DNA from 2 places in the Hominiventricola filiformis genome. Region 2 is predicted to be linked to the other one. Evidence: predicted binding sites of a transcription regulator. Region 2 holds the regulator's gene; the other holds the start of a gene.
What was found. Region 2 encodes NrdR, which represses ribonucleotide reductase genes. Its sites were predicted from a motif close to CACAANATNTTGTG; they were not measured.
Positions count from the first base shown of each region.

Region 1 (3,664 bases), on a different contig from region 2:
ACCGGATTATCCGCTGCAGAAAAAGCGCCATACCCTTGAATATCTGCGTACCATGACCCATTTAAGACCGAGAACCAATACGTTCCAGGCTGTTTTCCGGGTAAGATCGCTGACTGCATATGCGATTCATAAATTTTTCCAGGAGCAGGGATTTGTCTATGTACACACGCCACTGATCACTGGAAGTGACTGCGAAGGTGCAGGAGAGATGTTCCAGGTAACTACCATGGATCTTAACAACATTCCGAAAACAGAGGATGGAAAAGTAGATTACAGCAAAGACTTCTTCTGCAAACCGACGAACCTGACTGTTAGCGGACAGTTAAACGGTGAAACTTATGCACAGGCATTCCGCAATATCTATACATTTGGGCCGACCTTCCGTGCGGAGAATTCCAACACTACCCGTCATGCAGCTGAGTTTTGGATGATCGAGCCGGAGATGGCATTCGCAGATCTTGACGACAATATGGAGATGGCAGAGGCAATGCTCAAATATGTCATCCGCTATGTGCTGGAAAATGCTCCGGAGGAGATGAATTTCTTCAATTCCTTCGTAGACAAGGGACTTCTTGACCGCCTGAATCATGTACTGAACTCCGAGTTCGGACATGTAACCTATACAGAGGCTGTGAAGATTCTGGAAGAGAATAATGATAAATTTGATTATAAAGTATCCTGGGGATGCGATCTTCAGACAGAGCATGAACGCTATCTGACTGAACAGGTATTCAAGCGTCCGGTATTTGTAACAGATTATCCGAAGGAAATCAAGGCATTCTATATGAAAGCCAATGAAGATGGCAAGACCGTAGCTGCCATGGACTGTCTGGTTCCGGGTATCGGCGAGATCATCGGCGGAAGCCAGAGAGAGGATGATTACGACAAACTGGCAGCACGTATGGACGAGCTGGGACTTGATAAAGAGCAGTATGGTTTCTATCTGGATCTTCGGAAATATGGTTCTACTCATCATTCCGGATTTGGTCTTGGATTTGAGCGTTGTGTGATGTATCTGACCGGTATGGGAAATATCAGAGACGTGATTCCGTTCCCGAGAACCGTAAAGAATTGTGATCTGTAATCATAAGGAGGCGGCAGGCATGTCAGAAGAGCATACACATACTCATGTTGCTCCAGACGGCACAGTGTATGAGCACATTCATACCCACGAGCACGAGGAGCAGGGCCATGATCATCATGAGCAGGGACATACCCATGAGCATGAACATTCGCATGCTCACGGACATACCCACACGCATGCGAATACAAAAGCAGTGCTGAACCGGCTGTCCCGTGCTATCGGGCATCTGGAATCCATCCGGAGAATGGTGGAAGAAGGAAGGGACTGCAGCGAAGTATTGATTCAGCTTTCTGCGGTAAAATCGGCGATCAATAACACCGGAAAGGTCATTTTAAAAGACCATATTGAACATTGTCTGGTGGAGGCGGTGGAATGTGGAGACATGGAAGCCATTGCCGATCTGACTGAGGCAATTGACCGGTTTATGAAATAACCGGATGCGAAAGATAAGGCGCAGCTCTCTTTGTCAAGAGGGCAGCGCTTTCTTTTTCAAGTTTGTGAAATATAGCAGAATTTCGAAAAAGATTCTTGTAGAGTTTTCAGCGTCATTGCGACTTGCATATTCGAAGTGGTTGGTATATACTTTTAATCAACATATCGATTTGATAGAGAAAAAAAACACAAGATATAGTAGGGGTGAGCGGATGTTATACGTAGTCAAAAAAGACGGGACAAGAGAGATTTTTAACGTTGAAAAGATTGTGAATGCAGTGAATAAGTCTGCAGCACGTATATTATATAAATTTTCAAGAGCAGAGATTCAGTTTATCTGTGAATTTGCTCAGGAACAGGCAGAATCGCTGGGCAAGGAAAATATTGATATTCAGGATATGCACAACATTGTGGAGGGTGCTCTCGACCGTGTAAACCCTGCAGTGGCAAAGAGCTACCGGGATTACCGGAATTATAAAAAAGACTTTGTCCATATGATGGATGACGTTTATACCAAGAGCCAGTCTATTCGCTACATTGGAGATAAAAGTAATGCCAATACGGACAGTGCTCTGGTAGCTACCAAGAGAAGCCTGATCTTCAATGAGCTGAACAAGGAACTGTACCGGAAGTTTTTCATGAACCGGAACGAGCTGCAGGCCTGCAGAGACGGTTATATCTATATTCATGACCAGTCTGCACGTCTGGATACCATGAACTGCTGTCTCTTTGATATTGCAAGCGTGCTTACTGGCGGTTTTGAGATGGGTAATGTGTGGTACAACGAGCCAAAGACCCTGGATACCGCATTCGATGTCATGGGAGACATTATTTTAAGTACCGCAGCCCAGCAGTACGGCGGATTTACCGTGCCGGAAGTGGATAAGGTGCTGGCACCCTATGCAGAGAAGAGCTATAAGAAATACAGGGAAGAATTCCTGAAATATACCGATCCGTCATGGGAAGGCACAGAGGAAAAGGCAGAAGAATATGCCATGAACAAAGTCCGCCGTGATTTTGATCAGGGATGGCAGGGAATTGAATACAAACTGAACACTGTTGGTTCTTCCAGAGGAGATTATCCCTTCGTGACCGTGACCATGGGTCTTGGACAGGAACGATTCGCAAAAATGTGTAATATTTCCCTCCTTCAGGTGCATCAGGGAGGACAGGGCAAACCGGGCAATAAAAAACCGGTATTGTTCCCGAAGATCGTATTCCTCTATGATGAGGCTATTCACGGAAAAGGTGGCTGCTGCGAAGATGTCTTTGAAGCAGGACTGGAGTGTTCCTCTAAGACCATGTACCCGGACTGGCTGTCCATGAGCGGAGAGGGTTATATTTCTGAAATGTACCAGAAATACGGCAGAGTCATCAGTCCTATGGGATGCCGTGCATTCTTAAGTCCCTGGTACGAGAGAGGCGGCATGAAGCCGGCGGATGAAAATGATAAGCCGATTTTCGTGGGACGTTTTAATATCGGTGCGGTCAGCCTTCATTTGCCGATGATTCTGGCTCAGTCCCGCTCTGAAAACCGGGATTTTTATGAAGTGCTGGATTACTATCTGGAGATGATCCGAAACCTTCATATCCGCACTTATGATTATCTGGGTGAGATGAGGGCATCCACTAACCCGCTGGCTTACTGCGAGGGTGGTTTCTACGGCGGACACTTAAAGCCGAGTGATAAGATTAAGCCTCTTCTGAAACCTATGACCGCTTCCTTTGGCATCACTGCCCTTAATGAGCTGCAGGAGCTGTACAATGGAAAATCCATCCGTGAGGATGGAGAGTTTGCCCTGGAGGTTATGAGATACATTAACAAGAAGGTCAACGAGTACAAGGAAGAGGACGGTATTCTCTATGCGATCTACGGAACCCCGGCAGAGAGTCTGTGTGGCCTGCAGATTGAACAGTTCCGTAAGAAATACGGTATCGTGGAAAATGTATCTGACCGCCCGTATGTGAGCAACAGTTTCCACTGCCATGTAACGGAAAATATGACACCTATCGAGAAACAGGACAAAGAAGGACGGTTCTGGGAGCTGTGCAATGGCGGAAAGATCCAGTATGTCCGTTATCCGGTAGGATATAATAAAGAAGCCATCCGTACTCTGGTGCGGAGAGCCATGAAGAAAGGGTTTTATG
Region 1 covers NZ_JAJEPS010000001.1:78,136-81,799, reverse strand. Annotated here, with positions in the region: gene asnS (asparagine--tRNA ligase) at 1-1,084, shown strand, start outside; gene LKD36_RS00345 (metal-sensing transcriptional repressor) at 1,104-1,517, shown strand; gene nrdD (anaerobic ribonucleoside-triphosphate reductase) at 1,729-3,664, shown strand, end outside.
Region 1: nrdD (anaerobic ribonucleoside-triphosphate reductase) is a predicted target of NrdR. The motif match lies at 1,704-1,717, and genes of this name have one in related genera.

Region 2 (3,664 bases):
GAACTGCGCTTCGGACTGAATCACCCGTCCGGCAGAGAGATGACACAGAAAGAAGTGGCGGATCTTATGGGTATTTCTCAGTCTTACATTTCCAGACTGGAAAAGAAAATTATCGGAAGACTGAAAAAAGAAATTGTAAAATATGAATGACTAATTGATTCGGAGCCGCCTGCACAGCGGCTCTGTTTTTAGTCTGTAGGTTTATTTCAGATAGCCGCGCATGGTTTTTAACGCATTTTTTTCAAGACGGCTGACCTGTGCCTGGGAGATATGGATTTCTTCGGCCACTTCCATCTGAGTACGTCCTTCGAAGAAACGAAGCCGGATAATGCGGCTTTCCCGCGGAGTCAGATGCTTCATGGCTTCGGAGAGAGACAGATTTCGGACCCAGTTGTCTTCCTTGTTTTTCTTGTCACTAATCTGATCCATGACATAGAGGGTATCACCGCCTTCTGTGTAGACCGGATCATAAAGGCTGATCGGGCTCTGGATGGCGTCCAGTGCGTAGACGATGTCTTCTTCCGGAATCTGAATGGCTTCCGAGATCTGGTGAAGTGTCGGCTCCTGAGCGGTCTCGCGGGACAGGCTTTCTCTGGCATAGATGGCCTTGTAAGCAATATCCCGCAGGGAACGGCTGACACGGATGCTGTTATTATCCCGGAGATAACGGCGGATTTCCCCCACGATCATTGGAACAGCATAAGTGGAAAATTTGACATCCAGTGTGCAGTCAAAATTGTCGATGGCCTTCATAAGGCCGATACAGCCGATCTGGAACAAGTCATCGGCATTTTCACTGCTGGAAGAGAAACGCTTGATGACGCTTAAGACCAGTCTGAGATTTCCTTTGATGTACAGTTCCCGGGCTTCTTTGTCGCCCTTTTTTATTCGCTCAAACAGTGTATTTTTTTCTTCTGCCGTGAGAAGCGGAAGTCTCGATGTATTGACTCCGCAGATTTCCACTTTGTTCAGAATCATCTCATTTCCTCCTGCTGTCGATTGTCTGTTAAAAGCATTTCCGAAAAACGGACGGTTATGCAGGGTGGCATGAAATAACTATTTCCATATTTTTCTTGGCATCAGAACTTCTTCCTCACAGATTTCCACCAGAATGATATCAGGACCGATCTGACAGATCTTTTTCCAGGGAATCACGTATTCCTGATCCGGTCCGAGAAGCCCGCAGAGCCGGAATGGTCCAGGTACGACGATGGAGCAGATGCAGCCGTTTTTCGGATCAAGGATCAGGTCATTGACCCGGCCGAGCCGTCTACAGTTACAGCGGTTGATGACGTCTTTTTCTTTCAGCTCACAAAAATGCATGCACAATGCCTCTTTTTGATTTCAGTGTATGCGGCGAAGTAAAATTTATCCGGTAAAGTGACGGCTCTTTCGTTGACATTAAGGCGGACGCTGTTATATACTGGACGAAAGAAAAAAGGGAGGGATTCCGGGATGAAATGTCCATACTGCGGAAAGGATAATACTAGGGTGATTGATTCAAGACCTGCGGATGACGGAGATTCCATCCGCCGCAGAAGAGAATGTGATGAGTGTCATAAGCGGTTTACCACTTATGAGAAGGTGGAGACGATTCCAATGATTGTCATTAAGAAAGACAATAACCGGGAGACGTATGACCGCGCCAAGATAGAGGGCGGTGTATTCAGAGCCTGCCATAAGAGACCGATCTCCGCAGCACAGATTGAAGCCATGATAGATGATGTGGAGGCCTGTATATTCAATAAAGAAGAGAGGGAGATTTCCAGTGAGGAAATCGGCGAGCTGGTCATGGGAAAATTAAAGGATCTGGATTCTGTTGCCTATGTGCGTTTCGCATCCGTCTACAGGGAATTTAAGGATGTGAATACATTTATGGACGAACTGAAAAAAATACTGGAATAAGCAGATGAAAAAATTCTCATAAAATAGTTGAAATGATCGGAAAAGTATTATAAAATGAGTTAAAGTGAGGGGATTGTGCATTCCCTTTGTAACATAAGGAGGACGAACATAATGATTTCAGCAGGAGATTTTAGAAATGGTGTTACCCTTGAGATTGAGGGAAACGTTTATCAGATTTTGGAGTTCCAGCATGTAAAACCTGGTAAAGGCGCTGCATTCGTAAGAACCAAACTTAAGAATATTATCAACGGCGGTGTAGTTGAGAAGACTTTCCGCCCGACTGAGAAATTCCCGGCAGCACGTATTGACCGTGTGGACATGCAGTATCTGTACAGTGACGGAGATCTGTATCACTTCATGAACGTAGAGACTTTCGACCAGATCGCACTGAACAGTGATGACGTTGGAGATTCTCTGAAGTTCGTAAAAGAGAATGAGATGGTTAAGATCTGTTCTCATAACGGAAATGTATTTGCAGTAGAGGCTCCGCTGTTTGTAGAGCTTGAGATCATTGATACCGAGCCGGGCTTCAAAGGCGATACTGCTACAGGCGCAACCAAACCGGCAACCGTTGAGACCGGCGCAGTTGTAAACGTACCGCTGTTCGTAGAGCAGGGCAACAAGATCAAGATTGACACCAGAACCGGTGAGTATCTGTCCCGTGTATAAGGACAACTGAGCAAGAATTTTCTGAAAGACCTGGATGAAAATCCGGGTCTTTTGACAGGAGGAAAAGAAAGTGAAAGAATACGGCGTAAACGAGCTCCGGAGAATGTTTCTGGATTTCTTCGAGAGCAAAGGCCATCTGAAAATGAAGAGCTTTTCACTCGTTCCACATAACGACAAGAGCCTTCTTCTGATTAACTCTGGTATGGCACCTCTGAAACCTTACTTTACAGGAGCAGAGATTCCGCCGAGACGACGGGTAACTACCTGCCAGAAATGTATCCGTACAGGTGATATCGAGAATGTAGGAAAGACCGCACGTCACGGTACCTTTTTTGAGATGCTTGGTAATTTTTCTTTTGGAGATTACTTCAAAGATGAAGCAATCCACTGGTCCTGGGAGTTCCTGACTGAAGTGGTCGGGCTGGATCCGCAGAGATTATATCCGTCTGTATACCTGGAGGATGATGAGGCATTTGACATCTGGAATAAAGAGATCGGAATCCCTGCAGACCGGATCTTTAAATTTGGAAAAGAAGATAACTTCTGGGAGCATGGTGCAGGTCCTTGTGGTCCGTGTTCTGAAATTTATTATGATCGCGGTGAAAAATATGGCTGCGGCAAACCAGGCTGTACGGTAGGATGTGACTGTGACCGTTACATGGAGATCTGGAACAATGTATTTACCCAGTTTGATAATGATGGACACAACAACTACACAGAGCTGGTTCAGAAGAACATTGATACCGGTATGGGTCTGGAACGTCTGGCAAGTGTTGTTCAGGACGTAGATTCCATTTTTGATGTGGATACTGTCCGTGCATTGAGAGATAAAGTATGTGAGTTTGCACATTGTGAATATCATAAGGATGATGTAAAAGACGTCTCTATCCGTCTGATTACCGATCATATCCGTTCCGCAACTTTCATGATTTCCGATGGTATTATGCCGAGTAACGAGGGACGTGGTTATGTACTCCGCCGTCTGATCCGCCGTGCAGCACGTCACGGACGTCTTCTTGGAATTGAAGGAAAATTCCTTGCAAAACTGTCTGAGACCGTGATTGAGGGATCTAAAGACGGATATCCGGAG
Region 2 covers NZ_JAJEPS010000003.1:23,039-26,702, reverse strand. Annotated here, with positions in the region: gene sigE (RNA polymerase sporulation sigma factor SigE) at 1-150, shown strand, start outside; gene sigG (RNA polymerase sporulation sigma factor SigG) at 202-978, opposite strand; gene LKD36_RS04440 (PRC-barrel domain-containing protein) at 1,057-1,323, opposite strand; gene nrdR (transcriptional regulator NrdR) at 1,456-1,905, shown strand; gene efp (elongation factor P) at 2,017-2,574, shown strand; gene alaS (alanine--tRNA ligase) at 2,645-3,664, shown strand, end outside.